2 regions of the Bacillus sp. Marseille-Q1617 genome follow, and region 1 is predicted to be linked to the other one. Evidence: riboswitches for the same ligand, from Rfam matches in the RefSeq annotation. Region 1 holds a riboswitch; the other holds the start of a gene.
What was found. A riboswitch is a leader RNA that binds a small molecule or an ion and turns the genes downstream of it on or off. The one in region 1 is predicted to bind cyclic di-GMP.

Region 1 (16,328 bases):
GACGAAATCCGTCTCCACCTGCCCCTGCTGGTTTTTAAACTGGCGGTTGACGGCCACGGTTACATTGAGGACCGACCTGCCTTCCATCGTCTTCCTCGTTTCGGGATCCTTGGTCAGCCGTCCTACAAGGGTTACTTGATTAATCACCTTCGTTCTTCACTCCTTTCTCTTTGGAATGATTTCATCTTACACCCCTTCTTTCAAGCTTGTAAAATCGTTAATTTCCGAAATTCAAAACCAAAACAGCCTTAGATTCGGTAAATTCGTCTAGGGAGATTTTCGATTTTCGTCGCAAAATAAGGCCAAATATCGGAAATCAGACTTTTTTAACACAATTTGATATTAGGGATTCTTTTCACGCTGTGATATAATTTTTTTAACAATACCTATTTATAGGAGATGTTCGTTCATGAAAACCTTTAAAGTGATTTCACTGCAGGTAGTTGATAATGATGAACTCCAGGATTTTGAAATTGAGGACGGTTTGATCATCAATAAAGAGGATGAGAAGAGGACGTGGCTTGTCGAAACATATATGCCCCAAGATCACATTGAGTTTTTCCAAAAGGCCCAGCAGAAAAAAAGCGACTTGGAAATACAGGTCGTCATTTCCCACAAAGCAAATGATCCTGCCGCTTTCATGACATCCATACGCTGCATCAAGAAAATGAACGGCCGCATGAGTATTTTATTTGAAGGAAAATTAAAGAAGCAGCGGAACGAATATGCCGAGCTTTTATTGGACGACTTGCTTCAAAGAGGATATTCCGGTGAGGAACTGATGAAAGAATTCCGCGAGAAGATGGTATCCAAGCCGCGTATCCCCGCAACATCAAAACCGAGCGTCTAATTTTACGTGAATATGTAAACTTCTTGTAGAGTACCCGTTGACGGTTTGATATAATTACATTATCGAAACGATTTTATAGGCAGGTGTCCGCGATGATCGGGGAAAGAGTGAAAAAGTATAGACAGGAAAAAAGAATGTCTATGACAGAGCTGGCTGAAAAAGCTGGGGTTGCTAAGTCATATCTGAGCTCCATCGAGCGCAACATTCAACAAAACCCATCCATTCAGTTTTTAGAAAAAGTCTCTGCCGCTTTGGGAATCTCGATGGACGCGTTATTGCATGATGAATCCGAAAACACAGCAGTTGACCGTGAATGGATCAAGATTGCAGAGGAAGCGATGGATTCTGGAATAACGAAAGAACAATTCCGTGAGTTTATTGAATTTAATAAATGGAAATTGGGCAACAAATAAGTCTTGCAGGTTCTGCAAGACTTTTTACGTTAAACCACTTTATATTCTTCAGCTGCTTTTTTACTATGATTTTGTAAATACTCTCTAATTTCATTCTTTGAAATCCCTGCATCCAATGCCTGTTTAACTAGTTCAACCCATTCAACATCAAGTTCACGCTTCATCAATACCATTCCTCCCAAAATACATATATGTATTTCAGGCAATCCAGCCATCTTAGCCGTCCAATGTGCAATTAGTTATGTATATTACCTTTTTTCCACATCTTCTTACCTTAGATCTGTGACTTTGCGTCCCTGCTTTTCAGCAGGTTTGCCTTTGTCTGACTAGCTCCTTAGAACTATACCCATTATACTAATGAACAACCTTCAATTTTGTTGTTTTTTGTCTTTTCTGACAATTATTTTTACACTTTTTTCCTACATTTACTGTTATTTTTTGACAAACGATTAATCATTTTACTAAAAATAGGCTAATTGATAAAAGAAACGAAGAAACTTGTGTCGAATTACTGCGAATTATTACACCTTATGTTAATGTGGTAAGCTTCTAATTTCTTCTTTAAGGGAAGGACTTTTTCATTAATATTCTGGAAGGTTTTGGAGTCGTAAAAAGGATGATCAGTTAAGTCATTTCCGCAGGATGGACAGATCCATTGACCATATTCGGTGCTGCTAAATGATGGTCGCGTACATCGGGTGCAGATTTTTCTATACATACTATACCTCATTCCTTTCCCGAAGGTGGTTTTCTGCTAGCTTAAAGTTTGATGCTGCCATTACGTTCTTCTTACTTTTGGTATAAAGATATAAGCTCATACCTGTTATCAATAGTGCTATCCCCGCTACTAAAATCTTATAATAAATTGTTCCTGTATATGGTAAAACACCATTTCCATCGACCGGAAGTGCAGCCCCCATTGGCCCTTCTACAAAAAAATTAAATTGAAATTCCGTCGATAACCCCTGAAATTCGTTTCCGAGTTCATATGGTATTTCTACTTTAAAATACAGAATTTCAGAGGAATTGCTCTCAAGTTCCCGGGCGTCCAATTCTTTAAAATCTTTTAACTTTCCCTTTACTAAGATATTCTTCTTATCACTCACTTCAATAAATAATTCATTGTAAAACTTCTCTGATCCCTTTAAAAATTGATTAGAAAATAGATAGCTGAAATCCTGTTTTCCTTTATTATGGATTGTTACCTCTCTCGACATTTCATCTCCAGGTTTCACATTGGTAAGGTGAAAAAGAATGGGAGATGGACTGATGGATATATCTATCTCTTTTTGTTCATTTTGGTTATTCTCTACGGCTAGAATCAATTTAGGAGAAAAGATAAAGAAAGCTAGGAAAAGAATGCATACTGTTTTAAATCGTTTTTCCATAGAAAGTCTCCTTTGGGATAGAAACTCAGAAGCTCCTCTCGGCTTCTTTTGTTCTTTTTAGTGAACTATATAAATCAGTATATATAAAGAAATTTATGTAATAAAGCTTTAAATTACTTTAAATCTCCAATAAAACAAAGTGTTTTCGTTCTATATATGGAATTCCCTTTCGTTTACTCAGTATTTTGTTTTTTATAAAAGGCACTTTGTTCTATATAATGAAAAATAAAGAAGTGAAAGGACTGAGCATTTTGGTAGGTGACATTTTAAAACATTATAGGGATGAGAGAGGGCTGACAATTAATGAATTGTCCCAATTAGCGGGTATTTCTAAATCTTATATAAGCTCAATTGAAAGGGGTCTGCAAAAAAACCCCAGCATCCAGGTCCTTCAAAAGTTAGCGGACACTTTGAACATTTCACTTACCCAGTTACTCAAGTTTAAATCAGATGATATTTCAGTCGATGAAGAGTGGCTTCAATTGGTAACAAAAGCTATTGAAGAAGGACTGACTAAGCATGAGTTTCTAGAGTATATTCAATTTATCCAATTTAAAAGGAGAAACGCCATTGAAGATTAATTTTTTAAAAGCAATGAGTGTAACTCTATTAATTGGCGGTGGATCCTTACTAGGGTATTCAGGATATCATTTAGCAGGGCAAGAGATGAAAGAAAAAAGAGCCTTGGAAGATGCACATGAAATCGTAAAGGCAGCTGAAAATAAATATCCGAAAAAAGCGGCTGCTGTCTCTTATTCATTTTCTGAAGGTGAGGTAGTGGGTATCCTATCAATTCCCAAATTAAAAAAGAAACTGCCAGTTATTGAAGGTACACAAGAAGAAGAGCTGGAAAAAGGGGTCGGTCATTACTCAGATACCAAGTTGCCGGGACAAGGAGATCGAATTTTCCTGGCTGGACACAGAGATACCGTTTTTAAAAGCATGGGGGAAATAGAAAAAGGTGATCTTCTGGAGATTCAATTAAGCACGGGGCATCACCGTTATGTGGTATTTGAAATGTTTGTGGTTAACGAAACAGATTTGTCTGTACTGGAGTCTACATCACCTAATGAGATCCTGACCCTCTCCACCTGCTATCCCTTCGAATATCTTTCAAGCACCGAAGAAAGATACATAATCAATGCCAGGAGAATAGATTAAGCGTAGAAGCCCCAGAGCCTCTACGCTATTTTTCTTACTCGTCCTTATTATCCGCATCCTGCATATCGATGTCATCTTCCATCGCATCTTCTTCAGGCGTGTTTGGATCTTTCTCTGCATCTTTGTCGTTTGGAGCGTTTTTATCTTGTGATTCAGGCTCCGTGTTGTCGTTCATGCCATCGTTTTCGTCCATGCCGTCATTCATGTCGCCATTTTCGTCAACGTCACCATTCTCTTCAACACCGTTATCTTCCGGAGGAGGCTCCTGGTCGTTTGCGTTACATCCAACAAGAAGCATTGCTGCAAGTGCTGACCCGCTAAGGATCGATACTAACTTTTTGTTCATGATGTATGACTCCTTTCTACACGTTTGGAATATTTGTTGTAAGACCGCCATTTGTGGTCTTTCGTGGTTAGCTTTCCCTGAAATTTGATTTACTTGCATGGTATTTGGAAACTTTTTAAACTTTTATCGCTCTATAAAAGTGCTCTTTTTAACCTCGGTTAATATTCCTTTGAATGCCGCTTTTGATTTCCGTGCAAGACTTCGCTTTCCGCGGGCGGTTGGTGAGCCTCCTCGTCGCTGCGCTCCTGTGGGGTCTCACCTAACACGCTTCTCCCGCAGGAGTCTGCGTCTTCCACTCCAATCAAACGCTGGAACCGGATAAAATGAAAAACAATTATTAACTACATCAATAATTCAAGGTATCGTCATAGATTAAATTCACATACCTATTTTTAAAAAGCAAAAAAAAAACGATCCCTAAGTGATTCTAAAATCACCTCAGGACCGGTTCCCAATACTTTATTCTTCCTTTTCACCAAGAGCAAACATCATTTCCAATTCACACGCTACTTCTCCATCAACCGTTGCAACGCCTTTCCCTTTACCGATTGCCCCTTTGAAGCGGATCATTTCAACCTCAAGCTTCAGCTGATCGCCAGGCTTTACCTGACGCTTGAAGCGGCATTTATCGATTCCGGTAAAGAATGCCAAGCGGCCGCGATTTTCTTCTTTTTTAAGCATCGCCACAGCACCGACCTGTGCAAGTGCCTCGACAATCAGAACGCCAGGCATGACAGGGTAATCAGGGAAATGGCCGTTAAAGAACTCTTCATTCGCAGTTACATTTTTGATACCGACCGCTTTCTTGCCTTCCTCAACCTCTAGAATGCGGTCGACCAGCAAAAACGGATAGCGATGCGGGATGATGTCTTTGATTTCATTAATATCAAGCATGTATTATGTACCTCCTGTAATATCTAACCTTCCTCCATTGTACATAAATAGCATGGAGAATGGAATAGCTCACAAAGCCCGTCCTGCAGTGCGTTAAAGCAATGCGGGACGGGCCTTCAAAAATTATTTTTTCATCACTATATCCACGATATGCTGCCAAGTTTCTTTTTTGAATACGTCAGTTGGGTTGCCGTCACCGATGACGCCGTATCCAACCATCGCCCCAATAGCCAGACTGGCAGCAAGAAGGACGACGACGAGAAGGATCCGCAGCCAGATGGGAAGCATCCGCACGCGTACCCAGCGTTTCGGTTTTGCTTCTTCCTTTTGCTTATCCTTTTTCTCGGCTTTTACCGTTTCTCTTGTTTTCGCTTCTTGTACCAGTTCTTTTTCACTCATAGCTTAAGACTCCTTTTAGCGTATACCATTAACGAGACCCATCATCTGATCGGCAAGCGAGATCGAACGCGCCTGGAACTGATAGGATCGTTGAACATTCAGCATATCTGTCATTTCTTTTCCGATATCGACGTTTGAGGCTTCAAGGGAATTTTGCACCATTGAAATATCCGTTCTTGCACCGCCGGTCATATTGGTCAGTACTTCGTCAGTCCCGACATCCAGCTGGTCCATATTCTCGGGAAGACCTACTAAGTTACTTCCATATTGACTGAGAAACTGAGGTTTTTCAATGGAAACTATTCCTAAATTCACCTGACCCAGTACTCCGTTTGGGCCGGAAATTGCAAGGACACCATTATCATTCAAATCAAACTGTGTTGCTTCCTCTGAAAACGTTATGTAATTATCGTTCTCATCCAGAACAGGGTGGCCGGCTGCATTCACCAGCATCGATTCACCGTTCCCCATCGGACTGACGAAGAAGGCACCGTCTCTTGTATAGCGCACGGCATTCGTTTCACCGTCCTGGGCCAGCACTTTGAAGTACTGTCTTTCATTTGTCAATGCAAAGTCCAGCGAGCGTCCCGACGATCTGAGAGACCCCTGTGACAGGATAAGCTGAGCCTGCCCCAGCTTCGCACCAACTCCTGAACGGATCCCCAGCGGTGTAAGCCTGCCTGTTTCGATATCTGTTCTCTCCTGATTCCTGACGTTTTGCACCATCATCTCAGAGAAAGACGCTTCACGCCGTTTGTACCCGTTCGTTTCAGCATTCGACAGATTATGACCGATCATATCCATTTGTTTCTGCAATTGCCCCAGCGAATTCGTCGCGGTGATCATTGTCCGGTTCATGTCAATTCCCCTTTATTATAAGGTATTTCACGTGAATTTTCTATTTCAAAAGGATGACTATCCGTTTACCCGCCCGATTTCATTTGCTGCCTTTTCCATGCTGCGATCATAGGCTTGAAGCACTTTCTGGTTCGCCTCGAATGCCCGGTAAGCGGTCATCATGTCTGTCATCGTACGGGAAGCGTCTACGTTAGAACGTTCAAGGAACCCTTGCTTTGTCGAAAAAATGACGCCTTCTGTATCATAGGCATTCTGAAGGGGACCATTGTTTTCTGAAGCAAACAAGCCGTCTCCCTGCTTGATCATTCTGTTCGGATTTTCTGAAAAACCAATGCCCAAGCGTCCAACAACCCTATCTTCAACAAGGATTTCCCCATTATCGGACATCTTGAATTCATCTGATTCCAGCTGGATCCGTTCACCATTCTCATCCAAAACATGAAAGCCGCTGTTAGTAGTTAAAAATCCGTTTCCGTTCACAGTCAGATTCCCGTTCCTCGTGTAACGGGGACCATCCGCGCTTTCCACCGTCAAAAAAACCGACCCTTGAGTGCCCGACTCTTCATCGATAGGCATCGTCCCATTAATGAGGGCAATATCAGCGTTTCTGCCTGTTTCCTGAATATCCCCCTGCAAAAAGTTCGGGGTCGTCTCCTGCATATAGACACCCGTATTCAACTTGCCTACCTTCTGGTTAAAAGGAATCGACAGCCCCTTTTCCGTCGGGACTCCAGCCGAGTCCAAACGCTCCAACAGCATTTCCGGAAAAGCACGCATCGACGCCTGGTCAGCCTTGTAGCCTGGAGTATTGGCATTCGCCATATTATTGGTCAGCATCTCTGTTTTTCTCTGCTGGGCAAGCATACCAGTTGCCACAGTATAAAAACCACGAAACATATGTCCACCTCTTTACGTTTTCACTCTTCCATCTTGTTATCGGATGTTTTGGACCGACTTTTACCGCATTCGCTTCAGTTCCAAAAAGTTCCTATCAGCCGATTTTTCTGCGTGAAATTCTATCGATGTTCTCAAGCATCATTCCTGTGCCGACTGCCACACAGTCCATCGGATTTTCAGCTTTGAAGACTGGCACCTTCAATTCTTCTGCAAGAAGCTGATCCATACCGTGCAACAGAGCACCTCCGCCCGTGATGATGACACCTCTGTCAATGATATCCGCTGAAAGCTCAGGCGGAGTCTTCTCAAGGACATTTTTAGCTGCTTGTACAATAACAGCAACAGATTCTTTAAGAGCTCCTTCAATTTCCTTGGACGTAACGGTAATCGTACGAGGTAGTCCGGATACCATGTCCCGTCCGCGGATGCTCATCTCATTCATGAACTCTTCTCCCTCTTCGCGCTTGCTGGAGAATACCGTCCCGATATTTACTTTGATATCTTCTGCCGTGCGTTCACCGATCAGAAGCTTGTACTCTTTTTTGATATAGTTGAGGATTTCATAATCAAACTTATCCCCTGCCATCTTGATGGACTGCGCCGTCACGATATCACCCATTGAAAGAACGGCAACATCCGTCGTTCCACCGCCGATATCGACAACCATATTCCCTGTAGGATTGAAAATGTCCATCCCTGCACCGATTGCGGCCACTTTAGGCTCTTCTTCAAGATAAATTTTCTTTCCGCCGCTCTTCTCGGCAGCTTCCCTGATCGCTTTCTGCTCGACGCTTGTAATGTTTGTCGGGCAGCAGATCAGGATTCTAGGCTTCGATAAGAAACCCTTTACATTCAATTTATTGATGAAGTGCTTCAGCATGGCTTCCGTTACGTCAAAGTCTGCAATGACCCCATCCTTCAAGGGACGGATGGCGACGATGTTTCCAGGCGTACGCCCCACCATGCGGCGTGCTTCTTCACCGACCGCCAATACTTTATTTGTATTCTTATCAAGAGCCACAACTGATGGCTCATTTAAAACGATCCCTTTTCCTTTAACATGGATCAGGACATTCGCCGTCCCAAGGTCAATACCGATATCTTTCGCAAACATTTCGTGTTACTCCCTTCTTCAATTCCAGTCATTTATATGTCAGTTAATTGTCAGTATGTAATTACGTTTTTACGATAAGGTAAAACTTGCACCCAATATATTATTTTACCACAAATGTGTCGAAAGGACGTATTCTTTGTCAAAAAAATGTATTAAAATTGTTATTTATTTGAAGAAGTATGTTGATTGGATGTTTTTTGTTACAGGTAGGTTAAAATGGGTGGCAGCTGTATGCCGCAGTTGATTTCCGTGCGAGACTTCGCTTTCCGTGGGCGGTTGGTAAGCCTCCTCGTCGCTGCGCTCCTGCGGGGTCTTACCTAACGCGCTATTCCCACAGGAGTCTATGCTGGTAAAGGGTAAATACACTAATCCACCCCAACTTAAATTGTTGACTGAGCGCTCGGTCAAATAACACTTTTACATATAGATCGGTGCCAGGCACAAAACAGCCCGTTTGTGCCTGGCACCGATCTATATGATTTTCCTCCTGCAAATTAAAAATACACCAAGCGCATCAATGCGTAGCTTGGCGTATTTTGATCAGCTGTGGAGCTCTTCTTTTTTGTACTTTTGCTTTGTGGCTTCTCCACCTCGTAGATGACGAATTGATTTATGATAATCAAGTATCGTTTTCACTTCGTTTGCGAGTTCTGGATTAATTTCCGGCAGGCGTTCTGTCAGATCCTTATGAACAGTACTTTTGGACACGCCAAACTCCTTCGCAATGACACGAACAGTTTTCTTCGTCTCCACGATATACTTGCCAATCTTGATTGTTCTCTCTTTGATGTAATCGTGCACACCACTCGACCTCCCTAAATTGGATGTGAGAAGTGTGAAATGAGACTCGCTATATCATCAATGAAATAGTATAGACCGCAATCAGCGGCAGAAAGCTTTATTTAAAGCAGCGGCTTCCTGATCTTACAACGTATGAACAAATTCCCCGGCTTGGTGAAATAGTAGGTTGAAACGATTCCTCACCTCAAACACTCTCTATTTTGATAGGTTTGTTTCATTTTATTAGCCGAGGTCCCCATATATGCACAAAAAAGACAATAAGGACAAGGTTTTGGGGGAATTTTCTGAAAATAAATCAGGCATACGCCGGCTTTCACCCTTTAGTGAGGTAACGATCGGCGTTATCGTCCCATCTCTGAACCCGGGAGGATACCCTGTACCTGGTACATCGGGAACAAATTGTACCAGGTACACCGATTACGTTTTGTACCTGGTACAAAAAATCTCTTCGTGGCTCAGGGCCCAGACCAATCTACCTTCTCATTGACCCTCTTCACCCCCGCCCCCTGCTCACCCGCAGCAGCTCGCCCCACGTATCGACCTTCCGATCACGCAATAGCTCCAGCAGCTCCACAAACAAATAAGCCGTCGTCAGTGCATCGTTGACAGCACGATGCCGCGGGTACATCCGCGTGCCGAATAGCTGAGCATATCGCTCCAGGTCACGCATGTCATAGGAAGGCGCAAGGTAGCCGATGAGGTTAAGCGTATCAATGCTCGGGTCGATTTGCAGGTGCGAGCCTGTTCTCTTCAATTCACTCTTCAGAACCAGTTCATCAAAACTTACATAATGTCCAACCAAGCAGTCCGCTTTATTTTCACTCAGGAAATCAAAGAAATCGCGTATCGCCTCTTGAGCTGAAGGGGCTCCTTCGACATCATTCGACCCGATCCCCGTCAAATCGGATATTTCCTGAGAAATAAGTCGATTTGGATTAGAAAATGATTGAAATGTCATTTTGTCTTTTACGTTATATCCCTCCACTCTGACTGCCCCGATTTCGAGCAGCTGGTCTCCTGCGTTGACACGGAAGCCGGTTGTTTCTGTGTCGAAGACGATGAAGGTGATTTCTTCGATGGCCCTGTTCATGGGTATCGAATCATATTCCAAGGGACACGTCATTTTCTTTTTAGAAAAAATGAATGGAGTCACTTCCCTTCTATGCTAATGAATAATGCGCGAGCATCATGTTCTGGAATTCCCTGATTGTTTTTACACTGTGGTAGAGATTTTCTTTTTCCCTCGTTGAAAGGGTGGATAGCTGCACGGTATCCACCTGCTTATTTCTCTTCAGTTCCATGTAGAGTTTCATCACTTCTTCAAATGCTTCTGTTAAGTCATCGCCAAACCCCGGGGAAATCGATCCTTTTTCCACGAGGAAAGCAATTTTCTCCAACGTGGAGCCTGCCAGGTTTCCATGGGCTAGATTCAAGATTTGCAGCGCATGATGAAAAGGGAAGAGGATTTCTTTTTTCATTGAAAATTCCTTTCGCTGCATCCCAAGCAGGGACCTGATCGATGAATGAAGGACGGGTACAGGCTTTGTCTTTTCGACCCCGGCCATCCTTGCCAGCAGGATTTTCGAGTTTTTCAATTGATGGTGAAGGGCACTGGTGAAATCCTCATGAAGATCCCCATCCCCTTCCATGAAGCGGAATGAAAAGAAATTTTGAGCCTTTAACAGGGTTTCTTCAGAAGAGCGCACAGACCAGCGTCTCACCCTTTCCTGCCACTTATCCAGACTACCCCTCCATTCGGGCTCAGAGGCCATCATATTGCCGTCACAACGCCTTAAACCGGCTTCCTCTAGCTTCTTCACCACTTTATCTGAAAACAGCCTGAAATATTCCTCCGACTGCTTTCCTTCCTTTTCATAAACAAGGAAATGATCCTGGTCGGTCAGCATGAACTGCTCTTTTCTTCCCGCTGAACCCATTACATAAAAAGCAAAGCTGCATGGCTTGGTCATCCCCTCTTCATTCAGCTCGTCTTCAGATTCTTTCAGCACTCTTCGATACAAGCGGTCCAGGAGTCCTGACATAAAGTCCAATACATGAAAGACAGGGGCATGGGCTTTCCATAAATGATGGAATACCGACTCGATGGTGGCCTTTATTTTATCTGGAGGGAACAATGAATCTTCCAGCTTATGTGTACTCGTCAATGCGCCGGTGTGATTCGCCTTCATCACATCGTAAAGGGTGACGATCCCCACGAGCTTGTCCTTTTCTGTTACCGGAAGATGCTTGATCGAATGGTCCAGCATCGCAGCCAGTGCTTCGTATAGATACGAATCCTGCCCTATTACGACAGGATCGGCTGTCATCCCTTCCTCCACCCCTTTGGTGAGGGGGATGTTCCCTGCCATGTATCGGGAGACGATATCCCGTTCGGTAAGGATGCCGGCAATCCTTTCTTGATCAAGCACCACAACCGAACTTACCCGATATGTACCCATGATACGAGCCGCTTCCTGCAGTGTTGCGCCGCTGTTTACTGTCATCACATTATCAATCATGATATCTTGCACTCTTTTTAAAATGGTGGAGCGTTCCTGAAGGCCATAGGATGCACCGACCTGCTTCGATAGAGAGTAATAGATATCCTGGAGCCGCTTGGACGTTTCATTCAATAAAAAACGCTTCAGGTGCGGATCTTCCCAGTATCCTTTCAATCCGCTGTAAGGGACGAGGCAAAGCAGACTGTCCTCTTTTGCTTTGACTTCAACGGATGCATAGACACCTTCTCCCACTTCTTCTTTTTCCATAAAAGAGTAGAGGGAGGACAGTCCGACGATTCCTCCCTCAGATATGAATTCCAGCACTTCTTCCTTTCCGTCCATCTCACCGGGGACGATGACCTCTACTTCCCCTTTGACGACAAGGTAGAGGCCGATGCGACTTTCATAGCTTTTCAGAAGCGCCTGGTCCTTTCCTGCGGTCACTTTTTTACAACTTGAAAAAAGGGAAAGAGCTGTACTATGCTCCATCCCCTTGAAGAAGGGATGAAGCAGTACAGCTTCTTGAAATGCATGATCAGGATTTGAAGTTGACATCATCGTCCACCCAAATATCCCCGTTTTTGAATGTCATTTGCTCAGGATAACGAAGATCCGTCACTTCATCCTGAAGCTTCTGAGCCGGCGCCTTCGTCATCAGCGATACGATGATATTCGCTAGGAATCCGGCTGTGGCTCCGAATACACCTGCTCCTGTATCAATGATGCCGAATACGTTGACTCCTGCCCTTGCCATGAAAATATATGTGAGCGTCACGCCAAGGCCGACCAAGAGTCCTGCAATGACCCCTTGTGCGTTGGAACGTTTCCACCAGACCCCAAGGATGAGAGCCGGGAAGAAGGTTCCTGACGCGAGTGCAAAGGCCCATGCAACGATCTGGGTGATAACACCCGGAGGATTCAACGCGACCAGCCCGGCAGCAAGTGTTGCAAGTACGATCGTCCAGCGTGCTACAGCGAGACGATTCTTCTCCGTCGCATTCGGTCTGAATACGCGGTAATAAATATCATGGGCGAATGAAGACGAAATCGCGATCATCAACCCGCCGGCAGTCGATAATGCCGCTGCCATCGCACCCGCTGCAACAAGTCCGATGACAAATACCCCAAGATTGGCGATTTCAGGGGTTGCCATAACGACGATATCATTCGAAATGACGATTTCTTTCCATTGCAGAACGCCGTCAGCATTCGTATCCGCTACCTGGAGCTTTCCTGTATCCACCCAGGAAGCCGTCCATGCCGGCAGTTCACTGATCTTACTGCCCGCAACCTTCGTCATCAGGATGAAGCGTGAGAACGCTGCGTAAGCAGGTGCCGATAGATAAAGTAATCCGATGAATAGAAGCGCCCAGGCCCCTGACCAGCGAGCCGCTTTCATCGTGGAGACCGTATAGAAGCGGACGATGACGTGCGGAAGACCCGCCGTCCCGGCCATCAGTGTAAACATCAATGCGAGGAACTGCCACTTCGTCCCGTTTGTGAACGGTGCAAAATACTCTGAAACTCCGAGTTCCCGGTCAAGCTCCCCGATCTTTCCGACGAGTTCACCATATGAAATCCATGGAGCAGGATTCCCCGTGATCTGCAGGGACATGAAAATGATCGGAATCAAATAAGCAATGATCAGAACAATATACTGAGCAACCTGTGTCCACGTGATCCCCTTCATACCGCCGAATGCAGAATAAAAGGCAATCAGCACGACCCCGATGAGCGTCCCGACCTTGGCGTCGATTTCAAATAGACGCCCGATAACAACCCCGGACCCTGACAGCTGTCCGATCGAGTAGGTGAAACTGATGATGATTGTACAAATAGCGGCAATGACACGGGCCGTGTGGCTGTTATACCGATCCCCGATAAACTCTGGAACCGTATATCGCCCGTATTTACGAAGCTGTGGCGCAAGCAGGAAGGTCAGCAATAAGTAACCGCCTGTCCACCCCATTATGTAGGCAAGTCCATCATAACCAAGGATCATGACCGTCCCGGCAAGCCCGATGAATGACGCTGCACTCATCCAGTCGGCTCCGATGGCCATTCCGTTGAATACCGGCGGTACACCGCGGCCGGCAACGTAGAAATCCGATGTCGCTTTCGCTTTGTTATAAACTGCTATCCCGATATATAATGCAAATGTTGCAAGAATAATAGCCGTAGACACGATAAACTGTACATCCATTAACCGATTTCCCCCTTTTGTCTGCTGGTGATTCTTATTTGCTCTGTTTCTTGTTTTTATATAAGGCAATCACGAAGCAGGCCGCTTCAGTGTACGAATCGGCAGGTCTTTCATGCTTCCATTATCAACAATCGTTAAACAGAGACTATTTTTAAAAAAGATACTATAAAGTTCTCATTCAACTTAATGATCAAGCGTCTTCCCATAACTTACTTGCTCATTCTTGCTTTCATCGATTCCATATTTCCGGTCGATGCGGTCAGAGACAATCGCATTCACATAAAGCAGGATAATAAAGATCAGAATCGACCCTTGAGCCCCCATGAAATAGTGGAACGGAAACCCGTTGATCGAAAACGATGATAGACTTTCAGCGAAGAACACCATCACAAAGGAACTGATGAACCAGATGACAAGGTATAAGGCCATAAAACGATTTTTCTCTTTGAAATACTGATCCGCTTGTGCACGGTCAATTTTCTTCATAAATATCCCCCTTTTTATCTAAGACTGAATATGAACTTCACTGTTTCAAAAAACGGCATTGGGACAAGTGCGATCTGAACAATAAAATAAACAAACATGGATAAGAACGGAAGAACTAAAAAAACGGCCTTCTTTTTCTTTATTGCAAAGACGATGCTGGCTCCTGTGATCAGGAGTAACACGATGAAATAAAGCAATCTTTCACCTCCCATTATGTAAACGCTGCCATAAATAAATATTAAATTTTCTGAAATTTTATTCGTGACCTCATTATCATTTATGTGGAAAAGCTTTTTCAATAAAGAAATTCCGACAATGGCTACCTGACTCACCTCTATCTATTTTATAAATATAAGAATTTTCTTACTATTTGTACGTTGTTGTGTTAGGTAATCAATCAAACTATTCTTCTGACATAATATTGACATGTCGATAATAGTCGAAACTTTTGTAGACGCAAAAAAACTGACCAGCATCTGCCGGTCAGTCCGTTTATTATTCTTGCTCTTCTTTACTTGTATCAGCGTTTGATTCAGCATCTTGATCTTCTGCATCGGCATTGGACTCTGCATCGTCAGCGTCTTTTTGCTCTGCATCAGATGGGTTGGCGTCTTGATTTTCTTCAGCCGCTTCCCCTTCAGCACCTTCTTCAGCTGCTGCATCTTCCTTCACTGCATCCTCTTGTGCCGCTTCTGGCTGGTCGCCGGAAACCTTCTGCTCATCAAGCTTTGCTTCTTGAAGAGTGGCAAGAGACTTATTGAAATAGTTGATTGGATTGACTGCTACATTGTCTTTGCGGATTTCAAAGTGTACGTGTACACCTGCATCTTCATTGAATAAAGATTTTCCGGCTTTTGCAATCTCTTGACCTTGATCCACGACATCCCCGACGGCTACTTCAAAATCTTTGACTGATTGGTAACGAGTGACAATACCCTTACTGTGTTCGATTTCGATTGTGTTGCCCAGTAATGAATCTTCTTGAACCTTTGTGACTGTTCCACTCATTGCAGCAAGTACGTTGAATTCTTTTCCATCCTTCGAGATATCGATCCCTTGGTTCGGATAGTACATGTTGCCATACACGACTAAAGCGGCTTCCTGTTCTTCGGCAGAAGCTTCAGCATCGTAGAAGTTTTTTTCGATGACTGTGTCTTCCGGGCTTGAAACAGGCATTACGAAGTTTTCCAGTGAACGATTGACTTCTTCAGCAGGCTGATTGAACTCGTTATCAGTAGGAACATCATAGCTGTAATCCTCGGCATTCTCGTTCGCATCATTTCCTGCTTGGTACCACAGAATTCCTGTGATAATGATTGCTGCACTTGCTAGATAGATTGCTGGGTATGCCCAACGTCTTTTCAAAAATTTTGGAGAAGTGTATTTCTTTTCTTCCTCTCTCATTTTCATCACCTCAGCAATCATTCTGAACAGAATTCTGAAAATATATACACAAGTCCAAAAAAATTTTTAATTCTTATCTTTCGACAAACCTGAATGAAATATGTATGGAATCCCAAACTTTTTTCTGGAATCTTCATAGAACTGCAATATTTATGGGGTGGATGGACCGTTTACACATGATACAATGGGTAAGTATTTTTACAATTAATGTGAAATGAAAGGACGATAGACTGTGAAAACATTGCTTAAATACACTCTTACAGCTGCGCCTTTTCTATATATGATGCTGATCTGGATTCTGTCCAGCAACCCCGATGATGCGGTCATCCGCTTTCCTGATAGCTATTGGGACCGCTTTATAAAGGAGTCCCTCCATTTAATTGAATTTGCGATTCTTTATGGATTGTTTGTGCTTGCCCTGCTTGCGCATGGGTTGCTCCGGTATTCAATCAATTTCACCGTTGCGTTGATCGCGATCTTTTACGGATTTGTCGATGAGATTCATCAATCGTTCGTACCGTACCGTTCGGCGACGATGATCGATGCAGCGAAGGATTTGATCGGGGTGACGATTCTATTCTGGGTTGTGAATCGGACGTATTTCAGGAGTTCG
Region 2 (16,328 bases), 270 kb from region 1:
GATGCTGAAACCAATGCGACAAACATTGTGTACAAGCGTCGTGACGGAAAATACGGTTTGATTGAAACGAACTGATCATTAACAATTGAAGATCCTGCAGTCATTATGGCTGCAGGATTTTTTGATAGGAGGTTTCTTCCAATTTTTGTCGAAATATAAGAGTAGACAAAAATAGAGGGGGAACCAAAGTGAGAGATCCACGTTTGGGAAAATTGGCAGAGGTGCTTCTGATACATTCATTGAAAATGAAAGAAGGAGAAAAACTCCTGATCACAGGTGAGTATACAACTAAGCCGCTGGTAAAGGAGCTGCTTCGAAAAGCGTATGATATGGGGGTCATCCCGTATTTTGAATTCGGCGATCAGGAATTGATGCGCATCATGGGTACTCATGCAAAGGAAGAGCAGATGATTCTCATGAATAAATGGAATATGGAAAAGTATCAGGATCTGGATGCATTCATCAGCATATCGAGCGACCCGAATGATGCCGAAATGAGTGAGGTACCGGCAGAGCAGTGGCAGCTGCTCATGCCGCATATGAAAGATTCCAATGACTATCTTGTCCAGAAGAAGAAATGGGTCCTGTTAAACTATCCGAACCCATCTCTAGCGCAAAAAGCAAAGATGAGCTATGACACGTTCTTCGATTATCTCCTGGAAGTATGCACAGTCGACTACAAGCAGATGGAGGAGGCACAAAAGCCCCTCAAAGAGTTGATGGACCGGACGGATAAAGTCCGGATTACAGGTGAGGGGACGGATCTTACTTTTTCCATAAAAGACATTCCGTCAGTCATGTGCTTCGGCGAGCGCAATATCCCGGACGGGGAAGTGTATACGGCCCCGGTCAAGGACAGTGTGAATGGTACGATCACGTATAATACGCCGACTTTATACCGCGGTTTTTCATTTGATAATATCTCTTTGACTTTTGAAGACGGAAAGATCGTGAAGGCGACAGCTGATAAAACGAAGGAACTCAATGATATTCTTGATACCGATGAAGGTGCCCGTTTTATCGGGGAGTTCGCGATCGGTGTGAACCCGAAGATCAAAGAGCCGATGCTTGATATCTTGTTCGATGAAAAAATCAGCGGCAGCTTCCATTTCACTCCGGGACAGGCTTATGAAGGGGCAGATAACGGAAACCGTTCCAGCGTGCACTGGGATATGGTCTGCATCCAGCGTCCCGAGTATGGCGGAGGCGAAATGTACTTCGACGATGTTTTGATTCGCAAGGATGGGTTATTTGTAATAGAAGAGCTGAAAGGTTTGAACCCGGACGCTCTCATTTAAAAGGAGGACTTCAACATGACGTATTCCATAGTCGGATATGATCCTGAAGAAAAAGAATGGGGAATTGCGGTTCAGTCCAAGTTTCTTGGTGTCGGCTCGGTTGTCCCTTTTGCCAAAGCAGGTGTGGGGGCGGTAGCGACTCAGTCATACGCCAATACCGCTTACGGACCGCAGGCGCTTCAGCTGATGGAAGAAGGAAAGACAGCCGAGGAAGCAATGGACATCATTACAAAAGATGATCCGGAACGCCATCTCAGACAGGTGGGTCTCATTGATGCCTGGGGTCACGGCGCTACGTTTACCGGAGAAGGCTGCTATGACTGGGCAGGCGGAATCACAGGAAAACATTTTGCAGCCCAGGGAAATATTTTAGTAGATGAAAACACGGTGAAAGCGATGGCAGAAACCTTTGAATCTACTACCGGGAGTCTGGCAGAACGCTTGCTCCATGCATTGGACGCCGGACAGGAAGCAGGAGGCGACTCGCGGGGAATGCAGTCGGCGGCTCTTTTAGTCGTAAAAGAAAACGGGGGCTACGGAGGCTTCAATGATCGCTACATTGACCTGCGTGTTGATGACCACTCCTCTCCTATAAAAGAGCTGAAGCGAATCTATTTAATGCACCAGCTTTATTTCAAAGAGTCAGAACCTGGAAGAGTCGTGCTGGTAGAAGGCGAGGTCCGGGACGACCTGCAGAACGAGCTGAATCGTCTGGGTTATGCGGACGAAGGCAAGTCACTGCATCAATCCCTGAAGGACTACCTGCATACCGAAAACTTCGAAATGCGTGAGCAGGAAGAGAATTATATTGATTTGGATGTATTGGATTATATGAAGAAGCAAGGGCGGTAGATTGATAGGGAGCTGTTTTCAAGGGGGTGGTTGACTTTGAAAACAGCTCTATTTTATGGATATGAAATAGATATTACCCATCTCCAGCTTTTGATTGGAGTGCAAGACGAAGACTCCAGCGGGAAAAGTGACTAATGTGAGACCCCGCAAGAGCGCAGCGATGAGGAGGCTCACGGGTCACCCGCGGAAAGCGAAGTCTTGCACGGAAATCAAAAGCGGTAATCAAGGTACTTTATGAAATAATGAGCAATTCCATTCCAACTGGTTGTTTTTACATCCACCAAAACAGTTTAACCCAACCCCAAAATGTTATATAATGAACATTTGTGAACGGGACTCAACAATTCGGAGGTAAGAACATACATGAGTACAGTCGGAAGAAATGAACCGTGTCCTTGCGGGAGCGGTAAGAAATATAAGAAATGCTGTGAAAAAGAGAACGTTGTGAATATAGATGCAATGGTGAACCAGGAACTTGATGTGCTGCAGGCGCAACTGTATGACTTCATCGCTACGGCGCAGGACCCTAAAATGGAAGAAGCGTATCATGAATATCTGAAGAAAATGGACCTGATGAAGGCCGATCCGGATATTTATGAAATGGCGTTTGTCAGCTGGTACGGTGCCACACAGAAAGATTTGGAAGGAGTACGTTTGATCGACCGTTTCATCGATAAGGCGGTAAGCACGGTGACGCGCCCCCAAACGGCTTCAGTTCTGGAATCCTGGAGAAATCTCCGTGTGACAGCTGGTACGGTTGAAAAAGTGGACGACAGCACGCTTCACGTGGAAGAAGTCATCACTGGTGACAAATTGGTCGTGAAAGAGAGATTCGGCAAGATGGAAGAGAACAGTTTCTTCCTTGCGTTGCTGCTGCCGAACGGGGACAAGTATCTCCCATTTGCCCAGTATTTCATTTATCCATCGATTGAAAAAGCTGCGATGGAACTGGTGAACATTCGTTTTGAACAGGGTGAATTCGAGAACCTTCAGGACTATCTTTCAGATCAATACATGATGCTTGCTGACGTCGGGTTTGTTTTATACAGTGCGGAAAAGAAGAAATCCGGTAAGAAAGCATCAGCCGATTCAGAAGGAACCGAGATTGAAATACCAGAAGTTCAGGAGCAGACAACTGAGCAGGCTGACACAATCGAAGGCGTGGAAATCTGGAAGACCCCTGAATATGTAGAAGCACTCACTGCACTTAAAAACTTCCTTTCTGAAAAAGGTGAAGACAAAGCCGAAAGCGAATTGCTGGTCTCAGTACTGGAAAAATACTTCTACACAGAACGTCCGACGATCCGCAACCCGAAAATCTATTCAGGTGCACTCGTCGACATGGCGAAAAACATCGACGAAATCAGTATCCGCCACGTCCAAAAGGAACTGGCCGAATACTTCGACGTGTCCGCCAACAGCATCTCCAGACGAAGCAAACAAATCTGGGAAAGCTATCAGGACACAGTCTACGAACTATTAGAAAAATAAACCCCTTCCAAGGCCCGTCCCCCGTTGCTTCACCGCGATGAGGGACGGGCCTTTATCCGTTTAAACCGCTGAACGTCCGTCCCTCACTCGATTGAAGTGCATCCATTTGGCTTAAGTTGTAAGAGGGGTGGGATAGTGGTAGAATTAATAGGAATGAATCTATTTATGTGCAGGATTTATAGGGCTTTTAGCGAATGTTTAGTAGAGATGTTTGAACGGGGGAAATAGGAGGCTTGGAGGCCTTTTACCTTTTCTCATGGAATTCTCATCTGCTTTCGCTATAGTGAAAGTGTTGTTTGGCTCTTACTTATACAGGATAAAGGAGCGTTATACATGCTTGGGATTTTAAACAAAGTGTTTGATGCAAATAAAAGAGAGATCAAAAAGCTTGAGAGAATAGCTGATCAAATAGAAGAACTTGCTCCGGAAATGGAGCGCCTCTCGGATGACCAGATTCGTGAGCGAACGGAACGTTTTAAAGAGCGTTATCAAAAAGGCGAAGACCTGGAGGATATGCTTGTCGAAGCATTCGCAGTTGTGCGTGAAGCGGCGCGCCGTGTTCTTGGGCTATATCCATACCGCGTCCAGCTGATGGGGGGAGCTTCCCTTCATGGCGGTAACATTTCCGAGATGAAAACAGGTGAGGGTAAAACCCTGACGGCAACGATGCCGGTTTACCTCAACGCGATCACCGGAAAAGGCGTACACGTCGTTACGGTCAACGAATACCTTGCCAGCCGTGACGCCGAGGAAATGGGTCAGCTTTACAATTTCCTTGGTCTGACAGTGGGTCTGAACCTGAACTCCATGTCAAAAGAGGAAAAGCGTGAAGCGTATAAAGCGGATATCACGTACGGAACGAACAACGAGTTCGGTTTCGATTATCTTCGCGACAACATGGTCCTTTACAAAGATCAAATGGTTCAGCGTCCGCTTCATTTTGCCGTCATCGATGAGGTCGACTCGATCCTGATTGACGAAGCGCGTACTCCATTGATCATTTCAGGGAACGCACAGCGCACGCCGCAGCTTTATATCCAGGCAAATGCGGTCGTCCGCACTTTGAAAAAAGACGAAGACTTCACCTATGATGAAAAAACAAAAGGTGTTCAATTAACTGAAGAAGGTATCACAAAAGTGGAGAAAGCATTCCACATTGATAACTTATTCGATATTTCACATGTAACTCTTAACCACCACATCAACCAGGCGTTGAAAGCTCACCAGAGTATGCACCGCGACGTTGATTACGTGGTTCAGGAAGGCGAAATCGTCATCGTCGACTCCTTCACGGGACGCCTGATGAAAGGCCGCCGTTACAGTGACGGTCTTCACCAGTCCATCGAGGCAAAAGAAGGTCTCGAGATCCAGAACGAGAGCATGACGATGGCAACAATCACATTCCAGAACTACTTCCGTATGTACGAAAAGCTTTCCGGTATGACCGGTACGGCGAAGACGGAAGAAGAGGAATTCCGCAACATCTACAATATGAACGTCATCGTGATCCCGACGAATAAACCGATCGTCCGTGATGACCGTGCCGATCTGATTTATGCTTCCATGGAAGGTAAATTCATGGCGGTTGTCGAGGATATCAAGGAACGTCATGAAAAAGGACAGCCTGTTCTTGTCGGGACAGTGGCCGTTGAAACGTCAGAGTTGATCTCTAAACTTTTAACGAAAAAAGGCGTACGCCATAACGTGCTGAACGCGAAAAACCATGGCCGTGAAGCCGAAATTATTTTAGAGGCAGGCCAAAGAGGCGCGGTTACAATCGCGACGAACATGGCCGGCCGTGGTACGGACATCAAGCTTGGTGAAGGCGTACTCGATCTAGGCGGTCTTGCCGTCATCGGTACCGAGCGTCATGAATCACGCCGTATCGATAACCAGCTTCGTGGACGTTCCGGTCGTCAAGGGGACCCGGGTGTGACGCAATTCTATCTTTCAATGGAAGACGAATTGATGCGCCGCTTCGGTTCTGACAATATGAAGACGATGATGAGTCGTCTCGGTATGGATGATTCACAGCCGATCCAGAGTAAAATGGTCAGCCGTGCCGTTGAATCTGCACAGAAACGAGTGGAAGGGAACAACTTCGACGCCCGTAAGCAGCTTCTTCAATACGACGATGTCCTTCGCCAGCAGCGCGAGATCATCTACAAGCAGCGTTACGATGTCATCGAATCTGAAAACCTTCGCGAAATCGTGGAAGGCATGATCAAATCCGTCATCGAGCGCCAGGTCGCGGCTCATACGGCAAACGAGGAAATCGACAGCTGGAACCTTCAAGGAATAGTCGATTACGTGAACGCGAATCTTCTTCCTGAAGGGGATATCACAGTGGACGATCTTCGCGGAAAAGAAGCAGATGAAATGATGGATCTCATCTGGGAAGACGTGAAAGTCCGCTATGATGAAAAAGAAGAAGAGATGAGCGCAGAACAAATGCGTGAATTCGAAAAAGTCATCCTGCTTCGTGCAGTCGATACAAAGTGGATCGACCACATCGACGCAATGGACCAGCTTCGCCAAGGTATCCACCTGCGTGCATACGGTCAGACAGATCCGCTGCGCGAATACCAGCATGAAGGCTTCGCGATGTTCGAAAGCATGATTCTGGCAATCGAAGAAGACGCAGCTAAATACGTCATGAAAGCTGAAATCAGAAACAACCTTCAGCGTCAGGAAGTAGCCAAAGGCCAAGCAGTCAACCCGAAAGAAGAAGGCGGCAAAGCCAAGAAGAAACCTGTCCGCAAAGAAGAAGAAGTCGGCCGCAACGAACCATGCCCATGCGGCAGCGGCAAAAAATACAAACACTGCCACGGCAGAATGGGATAAATGTTAGATTGAAGAGGATACCTGGTACTTGTATAGGAGTGCCAGGTACTTTTCCGTTTTTATGTCCGGGTAGATCCCGGGTTGTTCCGGGTGCCAGGCTCAAAATGACTGAATTATGCCAGGCGCAGCATCTGGAATGATTTCGATTCAGGCATGATGTGGGAGAGATTGTACCTGGTATATTCTTAATTCTATTCTTGGAATATAGGACTATCCAGCTGTTGATTGTAGTGGAAGGCGAAGACTCCTGCGGGAAAAGCGAGTTAGGTGAGACCCCGCAGGAGCGAAGCGACGAGGAGGCTCACCAACCGCCCGCGGAAAGCGAAGTCTTCCACGGAAATCAACAGCGGCGATTAACAGAGCCAAATTTATATACAAATTAAAATAACTCTAGAGGTGACCAATCATGGAACTAGCAGAAATCAGATCAGAATTAGAAAAAACAGCTAAGACATTAGCGGACTTCAGGGGGTCTCTTTGACTTAGAAAACAAAGAGGCAAGAATCCAGGAACTCGACGAAATCATGGTCCAGCCAGATTTCTGGGATGACCAGCAAAAAGCACAGGGACTTATTAATGAAGGAAACGGCCTTAAAGCCCTTGTGAATGAATACAAAGCGCTGCTTGAAACGCAGGAAAACCTTGAGCTGACGCTCGAGCTTGTAAAAGAAGAGCCGGATGAGGAACTGCAGCAGGATCTTGAAGAAGAACTGGTCGACCTGATGAAACGCCTGAGCGACTACGAACTTCAGCTGCTGCTAAGTGAAGAATACGACAAAAACAACGCCATCCTTGAGCTTCACCCGGGTGCGGGCGGAACCGAGTCACAGGACTGGGGTTCTATGCTGCTTCGTATGTATACGCGTTGGGCAGAGAAGAGAGGGTTTAAAGTCGAAACACTCGATTACCTTCCAGGCGATGAAGCAGGTATCAAGAGCGTCACTCTCGGAATCAAAGGCCATAACGCATATGGCTATCTGAAAGCTGAAAAAGGCGTACACCGTCTTGTACGTATTTCACCGTTCGATTCATCCGGGCGCCGTCACACCTCTTTCGTTTCCTGTGAAGTGATGCCGGAGTTCAATGAAGAAATCGAAATTGACATCCGTACTGAAGACCTTAAAGTTGACACATACCGTGCGAGCGGTGCCGGCGGTCAGCACATCAACACGACCGACTCTGCTGTCCGTATCACGCACTTGCCGACAAACGTGGTCGTCACGTGTCAATCAGAGCGTTCACAGATCAAGAACCGTGAAGCTGCGATGAAAATGCTGAAAGCGAAGCTCTATCAGAAGCGAATCGAAGAGCAGGAACAGGAACTGGCTGAAATCCGGGGAGAGCAAAAAGAAATCGGATGGGGAAGCCAAATCCGTTCTTACGTGTTCCACCCATACTCCATGGTGAAGGACCACAGAACCAACACAGAATCCGGTAACGTGCAGGGTGTAATGGACGGCGATATTGATCCGTTCATCAACGCTTACCTGCGTTCTAAAATTAAGTAATTTCGAAAGCTGAACCACTCCAAAGCGGGAGAGGTTCAGCTTTTTATTGTGGTGCCAGGCACAAATTGTACAAATTGTTCCTGGCACAAAAAGGTGGAAATGTGCCTGGCACAAAAAACCTGTTTTGTGCCAGGCACCAATCTCCTTGGCCCCATACCAAACTCACCGACCGCCCACACCAAATCCTAAGCCAATCAACCCTCCAAATCTCACCCCACCCCATTAATGCTTTAACACGTCACTCAACTGTTATTTACACGTTTCGACACCCGTGCTATACTCTCAAAGGTTGTAACAGAGCATGCCGGGAGCACTTACCAAAAGCCTGAGCAAGCACGTCCAACAACAAAACAACTAATACAAAAAAGTATGAGACAAAGGCCCGTCCCTCGCTCAATTAACGTACTAAAGTGCGACCGGGCACAGACTAATGGATGATTTACTCCGCTTGTACTCATACTATCAATACATACGCAGAAGGAGTCGTACGGAATGGGTTTGAAGCAAAAACGTCGAGAGCAGTCATTTAATCCGCGGAAAGAGAAGTTACTTGAGTATTTGTTTGTGGTTTTTGGGTCATCGATCGTGGCCATTGCATTTAATGTGTTTTTACTTCCGAACGAGGTAGCATCGGGAGGAGTCAGCGGGATTTCTACTATATTAAAGGGGCTTTTTGATTGGAAGCCGGCCTTCGTTCAGTGGGCATTCAATATTCCGCTCTTCATCGCAGGCCTCATCTTCCTTGGTCTTCAATTTGGAGTGAAAACAGCGATCGGGACTGTATTCTTACCTTTAGTCGTTTATCTGACGGAGGACTGGCAGCCCTGGACGGAAGATCCGCTGCTTGGTGCCCTATTCGGAGGGATCGGAGTCGGTATGGGTCTTGGAATCGTCTTCCGTGGTAAAGCTTCGACGGGCGGTACCGACCTGGCAGCCCAGATTGTGAACAAATTTACCGGCCTGTCGCTGGGGACTTGTGTTGCATTGATCGATGGAATGATCGTATTATCAGCAGCGATTGTTTTTGATATTGAACGAGGTCTTTACGCACTGATCGGGCTATATGTAACGAGTAAAACCATCGACCTTGTACAGGTCGGGGTCAGCCGTTCCAAGATGGCACTCATCATCACGAACCGCCAGGAAGAAGTTCGTGAAGGAATCTTGAATAAAATCGACCGAGGTGTGACAAAACTATCAGCATACGGGGGATATACGGATGATGAACGTCCGATCCTGATGGTCGTAGTCGATCAGACAGAATTCACAAAACTGAAACAACTGGTGAAAAGCATTGATGCCTCTGCATTTGTGGTCACAATGGACGCTTCAGAGGTATTGGGCGAAGGTTTCAAACGGGTGTAACCTTGGTATAATTATCTATAGGAGAAAGATTTCACCACGGTCGAATTCTTACTCTTAAATTTTTTCCTAGGAGGAGAAAACATGAAGAAAAAGCTTTTAGGCATTCTTTTAGGAACTTCATTAGTACTTGCAGCCTGCGGCGGGGACGACGGCGGAGACAGCACGGAAACGAGCTCAGGCGGCGTTGATGCAGAGAAAATCGTTAACAACAAATGCACAAGCTGCCACGGCGGCAACTTGGAAGGCGGCATGGGGCCTGCTCTTAACGATGTTGGCTCTCGTTTAGACAAAGACCAAATCCTTGAAATCATTAAAAACGGTAAAGGCCAAATGCCTGCAGATCTTGTAAAAGGTGAAGAGGCAGAAGCCGTTGCTGAATGGCTGGCGAATAAAAAATAAGACAGAAGAGGGGGAATCCTGTGAGGGTTCTTCTTTTTTTTGCTTTGAAACCAGCTTTTCACCACAATAATCCGGATTCAATGTAAAATTTCATTCTTATCCACACCCCTCACTTAACCCTTCTTTAAATCTATATGACAAACAAATAAAACTCTCCAAATCTATTCAAATTCCAGCTCACTTCCTTTAAACAAAGGGGAATCCAAATCTATTACAGTCTATCTATTTTACTTGTTGTTAGTACCTGTTACTAGGTATAAATAACTATGAAAAAATCGAATTTTAGGTACAATTGTCAATAAAAAAGGTAAAAATTTCTCAAAATATGTGGTTTTGAAATGAAACTGTAATAATATTTTTCCTTAACATCGTAAGAAGTGATGTTATAATATTTTCGTGAGCGAAATTCGAGCAATTTCACCATTTTATGTCTAATTTGGTAAAGGCAAAAGAATTTTATTCACACACATAGAGATAACAACACAGCCAAGAGGGGAACTACATACTACAAATTAGGTGATTTTATAATGATTGAAATGAAAGACGTCTATAAGCAGTATAACAACGGCGTTATGGCTGCGAATGGGTTTAACGTCCATATTAAGCAAGGCGAGTTTGTTTATGTCGTGGGTCCAAGTGGCGCCGGAAAATCAACGTTCATCAAGATGATGTACCGCGAAGTGAAGCCTTCCAAAGGTGACATCATCGTGAATGGTATAAATCTAGCAAAAATCAAGAATAGCAGAGTACCTCATTTACGCAGAAATATAGGAGTGGTCTTCCAGGATTTCAAACTGCTCCCGTCTCTGACAATATATGAAAACGTTGCGTTTGCTCTTGAAGTAATAGAAGAGCATCCGAAACAAATCAAGAAACGTGTAATGGATGTACTTGAACTCGTAGGTCTTAAGCATAAAGCCAGAATGCTCCCTAATGAATTATCAGGCGGTGAGCAGCAGCGTGTTTCGATTGCACGGTCAATCGTCAATACGCCGAAGCTGGTGATTGCCGACGAGCCTACAGGGAATCTGGATCCAGAAACGTCCTGGGATATTATGAATATCCTTGAGGAAATCGCAACACGTGGTACAACAGTGATCATGGCTACACATAACCGGGAAATCGTAAATACAATCAAGCATCGGGTAATCGCCATTGAGAATGGCCGGATTGTCCGGGACGAACAGCGAGGTGATTACGGTTATGAAGGCTAGAACGTATGCCCGTCACGTAAGGGAAAGTTTTAAGAGCATCGGCCGTAACGGCTGGATGACATTTGCATCCGTCAGTGCCGTAACCGTCACATTATTGCTTGTTGGTGTTTTCATCGTACTGATGCTAAACATGAACAAGGTAGCAACCGATATAGAGAAAGATGTTGAAGTTCGCGTACTTCTCGAAGTTGGTACGAAGCCTGAAGAAGCTAAAGCCGTTGGAGATAAGATAAAGAAAATAAATGAAGTCGAATCCGTCGATTATTCTTCCAAAGAGGAAGAACTTCAGAACCTGGTAAAGGATCTCGGTGACGATTTCAGATTATTCGAGCAAGATAACCCATTATATGATGTATTTATTGTAAAAGCGGAAAATCCTCGCGATACCGGAAAAATTGCTGCACAGATCAACAAGTATGAGAATGTAAATGAAGCAATGTATGGAGAAGCGAAGATTGAAAAGTTATTCAATATCCTTGAAATGAGCAGAAACGTCGGATTGGTCCTGATCATCGGTCTGTTGTTCACGGCGATGTTCCTCATCTCAAATACGATTAAAATAACGATTGTCGCTAGAAGAAGGGAAATCGAGATAATGAAACTCGTGGGTGCAACCAACTGGTTCGTCCGCTGGCCTTTCGTATTGGAAGGGCTATGGCTTGGTGTTTTAGGTTCTATTATCCCGATCGCTCTTGTTACAACTGGTTATTACTATGCTTACGACTTTATAAAGCCAAAACTTCAAAATCATTTTATACAGATATTGGACTTTACCCCGTTCATCTACCAAGTAAACGGATTGATCCTCTTAATGGGATGCTTGATCGGCGCCTGGGGAAGCTTCATGTCTGTACGTAAATTCTTGAGAGTATAAAATCGACAGGTTGATAGAAGCTGAAAGGAGCATGCCGCTTGAACAGGAAGTATTTTTTATCAATAGCAATAGCAGCAGCATTAACAATCGGGAGTTTTCCGGCGTTGGGAACTCCAGCCAACGCTCACTCCTCAGTAGAGGATTTGAAAAAGAAACAAGATGAGGTTTCCTCTAAAAAAGATAAAATCAATGGTGAAATCGATCAGAAAAAATCAGAAATTAATGCCAACATCAATAAACAGCAGGATATTAAAGCGAAAATTGCAGAATTCGATGCAAAAATAAAAGATACTGAAAACAAAATCGCAGAGAAAACAAAAGAAATTGAAGAAACAAATGCTGAAATTGATCAACTTAAAAAAGAGATCAAAGCTTTGGAGGAAAAAATCAAAGAGCGTAATGAACTTTTAAAAGAACGCGCTCGTGCGATTCAGGAAAAAGGCGGCTCAGCAAACTATCTTGATGTCCTTCTTGGCGCGGACAGCTTCGGCGACTTCATCAACCGTGTCACTGCAGTCAACACAATCGTGAGTGCAGATAAAAAGATCATGGACGAGCAAAAGAGAGACCAGGAAGAATTAGAGAAAAAGAAAGAAGAAGTAGAAACGAAACTAGCAGAATTAGAAGATGATAAAGCGAATCTAGTAACGTTAAAGCAAGACTTGAACAGTGAAAAAGCCCAAAAAGCGGAACTGTTCAAACAGCTTGAAAAGCAGCAGGCTTCCCTTCAAGTGGAAAAAGCGGACCTTGAAAAAGAATCAAATGCGTTAGCGAAAATGGAACAGCAAATCGGCGGTGAAATCCAGGCAGAGCAGGCACGTTTAGCAGAACTTGCCCGCCAGCGTGAACTTGAGAAGAAGAGACAGGCAGAAGCAGAAGCTGCGAAACGCGCAGCAGCTCAAGCTCAAACTAGCACGAGCAGCAGCGGCGGTTCTACTGCAGCACCGGCACCGAGCACGCCTGTTAGTTCCGGAACTTGGACAAGACCGGCATCCGGTGCTATCACAACTGAGTACGGCTGGGATACATTGAACGGCAAGCCTCGTTACCACTATGGTATCGATGTCGCGGCACGAGGTAGTGTTCCAATCGTTGCAGCAGCAGATGGATATGTCATCAAGAGCCAATACAGCTCAAGCTACGGTAACGTTGTATACATCACTCACTCGATTAACGGAAAAACCTTTACTACAGTCTATGCCCATATGTCTTCTTCATCAGTAAGCAGCGGACAGCCTGTAGACAAAGGACAGCAAATCGGGTACATGGGGAACACAGGTTATTCCTTCGGTCAGCATTTACACTTTGAACTTCATGCAGGTTCATGGAATGCGTCGAAATCAAACTCTGTTAACCCGCGCCAATATATCAATTTCTAATAGAATAGTAGTCTATGAAAAATCCTGCCATATGTTTATGGCAGGATTTTTTTGGATAATAGTTTACAAAATACTTCTCTCTATTCTAATATTCATAAAAGAATAATCCTCGACCCTTACAAATCATACGCTATAATGTATAATGAAATAAATGTCGAAAAAGTAAGTTTTTTGCACAAAAACTCTTTCCTCTATTGCTGGTAACTGGTACTATAGTATTGTTGTGGATGAAACTAATTTATATCATTTGAACTATTTAACAACCTTCGATAACGGCAAACTAATTCGAAAGATTAGGACGCAAAGCCACGGATCTAACGTTTTTTTAAAACTATGACCGCCGGGCTACCGAAAAGGATTGGTACATAAATGAACGCTGTCGCCAACTGACAGTTTCATTTAGCCCGCCATTCTTTTTGGCGGGCTTATTTTTTTATAGAGCCCAAGGTCACTGCAGGCAGGCAAACATCTGAAAACAGAAAGGAGATTACAAGATGGAACAAATAAATACTTCTGATGTAAGAAGACAATTGAGAAGTTTTTGCAGGAGAAATCGTTCCTCTTTGAAGAAGTACAGCTCCTATACTGCGGAAGAAATCAGCGATATGGTATTAAGCAGGCTGGGCTGTGAAGAGGTTAAGAGAATCGTAGACGACATCCAGCTGATCGATCGCAGAGGCGGAAACACGGGATTTTACTTGTTGCTTATTTTAGAAGCACTGAAGGGTTCACAAAAAGCTAGTTCAAATGAGAGGGCAATTATATAATAAAACCGGAAGTCCAATTTTTTTGACCGCCGGTTTTTTTGTTATTTTAAATTGACCCTTCGTTAAGATCAATCCTCCATTATGCAGACTTCGATAGCCAATGCTCCAGGTTCTTTTCAGCCGTACGAATATCCATTGTGATGTTAGTGAGCAGTTCAAAATGGTGATCTCTTTCACCATGATGTTTCAATAATTGAAAGATAGCAGGCTTTTGATACTTGATCACTGTCATCACTTCCATCATTGGCAAGTAAGCTTCTTTAGGCTGAATGCGCAAAAAAGAGCATATGAGCTGGATATACTCACCTGCGTGCTTTTGTTCATCGCTACTCAATTCAATCAATGCATGTAACCTGCTTATATGACGTTTAATCGTTTGCAATTCTTCAAATGTCATTGTGATATCCCCTTTATCTTTTGTTGGCGGCCCGGCCATCCTGGCGGTAATGATAGAATCCGCCCTAAATCCGCAGCTATGCGTCCTTCCTTTTAAGGAAGTATGCCGTTTTCAACAGAAACCCGGACTTCCATCTTTTCCTTATTATCGACTGCCTGTCCTATCCCGTTAATCGTATTAAAGATAAAGTAATAGTTCTAAATTACTAAATTGAAATTTACGTTAAAGAAGTCAATCTACTTGATTGGTGTGGAGAAAAGCATCATACTTACATACATAAGAGGGTATCTTAGTTCAGACCGATTATTGCCCAAACGGTCTATATATCCGTAAAAGTGAAAAGAATGGAATAAACCGATTATTCTTCGATGGACTGACTATTCAGACCTAAACAAACCAACAAAACGGAGGGACCAACCATGCAAGGACACGGACATCTTTTTCAACACCACAAAGCATCCAAACTGCTCGATCCAAAACGGCAGGAAATGGTGCCGGTGGACAAAGTACTCGAGCTTCTTCAATTGGATAGAAATGACCTCCTCGCCGACCTCGGATGCGGCAACGGCTATCTGACACTGCCGATCGCAAAGTCGGTAGATACAAAGGTACATGCCGTCGACCTTCAGCAAGAGATGCTCGAATATCTCCAGCACCGTGCCAAGGAAGCGGATGTAACCAATATTGAATATGAAAAAGCCTCGCTGGAATACTTAAGTTTTAACAAGAACACTCTGGACAAAGTTGTTTCTGCATTCGTCCTGCATGAAGTACCGAATCTGACCAAGGTATTCCAAGATTTGAATGACATGCTGAAAGACGACGGCCTATGGCTGATCCTCGACTGGGAGGCGGTGGAATCGGAAATGGGACCGCCGATCGAAGAACGGATTCCTTCGGAAGAATTGGCACAGCAATTGGATACGGCCGGATTCAATACCGAAGTTGGCCATCTGCACCCGGCTGTTTATAATATTGTTGTACGCAAGGGATAAAATAGTTGGGGCGGTGCCAGGCACAAAGCTGGAGTTTTGTGCCTGGCACGAATCAATTGAATTGTGCCAGGCACAATGTGAGGGTTTTGTTCCTGACACAATTCAACCTGATCGTGCACTGTACCAGGTACACACCACCGGGAATGTACTGGTACAAATATGATCAATTGTACCAGGTACAAAATCGAGCCAGGCTCAACACTCCTGATCTACGCCATGCCCCAAAAAATCGCACCACCCCTCCCCCATTTCTATTCCCCACCAAAAATCCCCACCCCTTAACAAAAAATTAACATTCCCCCGCCATACTATTGGTATAAAGGAGTGAACAATGTATGGTAGAGGTATCAATTTGGTTTGCGCTGGCTGCGGGGGCGCTGTCGTTTTTCTCGCCGTGTGTGTTTCCGCTGCTGCCGGCTTATGTGAGTCACTTGACCGGCGGGCAGGCTGAAGGCGGGCGGATCCAGGTGGAGCGAAAAGTGGTATTTATCAGGTCCTTCGGATTCATCGCCGGTTTTTCTTTCATCTTTATTTTAATGGGGGCATCCGCAAGTCTGCTCGGCGGATTATTCTCGGAGTACCGGATGTACATAGAACAAATTGCCGGGATCCTCATTATCGTGTTCGGCCTGCAGATGATGGGCTGGATTTCGTTCTCCTTCCTGATGAAGGGCGGAAAACAATTTGAAGTGAAGAAGAAAGGGACGGCTTTTGGTTCGGTCCTTCTCGGGATGGCATTTGCCAGCGGATGGTCTCCGTGCGTCGGGATCACCTTATCGTCGATCCTACTATTGGCGGGTGCAAGCTCGACGCTCACTCAGGGCATCATGCTCCTGATTGTGTATTCACTTGGTCTGGCGCTTCCGTTTCTGATCATCTCAATGATGATCACAAGGACATTCAGCGTCATGAAAAAAGTGAACAGGATTCTTCCGAAGCTTGCGA

Region 2: linked by a shared signal. The riboswitch ahead of HWX64_RS14545 (hypothetical protein) and the one ahead of HWX64_RS13365 (anti-repressor SinI family protein) in region 1 are both predicted to bind cyclic di-GMP.

What each region holds. Positions count from the first base shown of each region.
Region 1 is NZ_CAHJXM010000002.1:347,539-363,866, reverse strand. It holds gene HWX64_RS13380 (single-stranded DNA-binding protein) at 1-147, opposite strand, end outside; gene HWX64_RS13375 (YwpF-like family protein) at 410-850, shown strand; gene HWX64_RS13370 (helix-turn-helix domain-containing protein) at 943-1,263, shown strand; gene HWX64_RS13365 (anti-repressor SinI family protein) at 1,293-1,427, opposite strand; cyclic di-GMP riboswitch class I at 1,462-1,590, opposite strand; gene HWX64_RS13360 (TasA family protein) at 1,983-2,651, opposite strand; gene HWX64_RS13355 (helix-turn-helix domain-containing protein) at 2,870-3,232, shown strand; gene HWX64_RS13350 (class D sortase) at 3,222-3,812, shown strand; gene HWX64_RS13345 (hypothetical protein) at 3,847-4,158, opposite strand; gene fabZ (3-hydroxyacyl-ACP dehydratase FabZ) at 4,618-5,052, opposite strand; gene HWX64_RS13335 (DNA-directed RNA polymerase subunit beta) at 5,176-5,451, opposite strand; gene HWX64_RS13330 (flagellar hook-basal body protein) at 5,467-6,309, opposite strand; gene HWX64_RS13325 (flagellar hook-basal body protein) at 6,367-7,206, opposite strand; gene HWX64_RS13320 (rod shape-determining protein) at 7,301-8,320, opposite strand; gene spoIIID (sporulation transcriptional regulator SpoIIID) at 8,861-9,121, opposite strand; gene HWX64_RS13310 (PolC-type DNA polymerase III) at 9,615-10,244, opposite strand; gene HWX64_RS13305 (DUF294 nucleotidyltransferase-like domain-containing protein) at 10,282-12,180, opposite strand; gene HWX64_RS13300 (sodium:solute symporter family protein) at 12,158-13,825, opposite strand; gene HWX64_RS13295 (DUF4212 domain-containing protein) at 14,009-14,311, opposite strand; gene HWX64_RS13290 (hypothetical protein) at 14,326-14,508, opposite strand; gene HWX64_RS13285 (M23 family metallopeptidase) at 14,807-15,715, opposite strand; gene HWX64_RS13280 (VanZ family protein) at 15,948-16,328, shown strand, end outside.
Region 2 is NZ_CAHJXM010000002.1:615,831-632,158, forward strand. It holds gene raiA (ribosome hibernation-promoting factor, HPF/YfiA family) at 1-75, shown strand, start outside; gene HWX64_RS14490 (aminopeptidase) at 189-1,298, shown strand; gene HWX64_RS14495 (DUF1028 domain-containing protein) at 1,314-2,150, shown strand; gene HWX64_RS14500 (YecA family protein) at 2,514-3,641, shown strand; gene secA (preprotein translocase subunit SecA) at 3,975-6,485, shown strand; one part of gene prfB (peptide chain release factor 2) at 6,892-6,963, shown strand; one part of gene prfB (peptide chain release factor 2) at 6,965-7,993, shown strand; gene HWX64_RS14515 (YitT family protein) at 8,486-9,358, shown strand; gene cccB (cytochrome c551) at 9,440-9,757, shown strand; gene ftsE (cell division ATP-binding protein FtsE) at 10,285-10,971, shown strand; gene ftsX (permease-like cell division protein FtsX) at 10,961-11,845, shown strand; gene HWX64_RS14535 (murein hydrolase activator EnvC) at 11,884-13,224, shown strand; cyclic di-GMP riboswitch class I at 13,489-13,577, shown strand; gene HWX64_RS14540 (hypothetical protein) at 13,719-13,991, shown strand; gene HWX64_RS14545 (hypothetical protein) at 14,071-14,388, opposite strand; cyclic di-GMP riboswitch class I at 14,411-14,505, opposite strand; gene HWX64_RS14550 (class I SAM-dependent methyltransferase) at 14,808-15,383, shown strand; gene HWX64_RS14555 (cytochrome c biogenesis CcdA family protein) at 15,719-16,328, shown strand, end outside.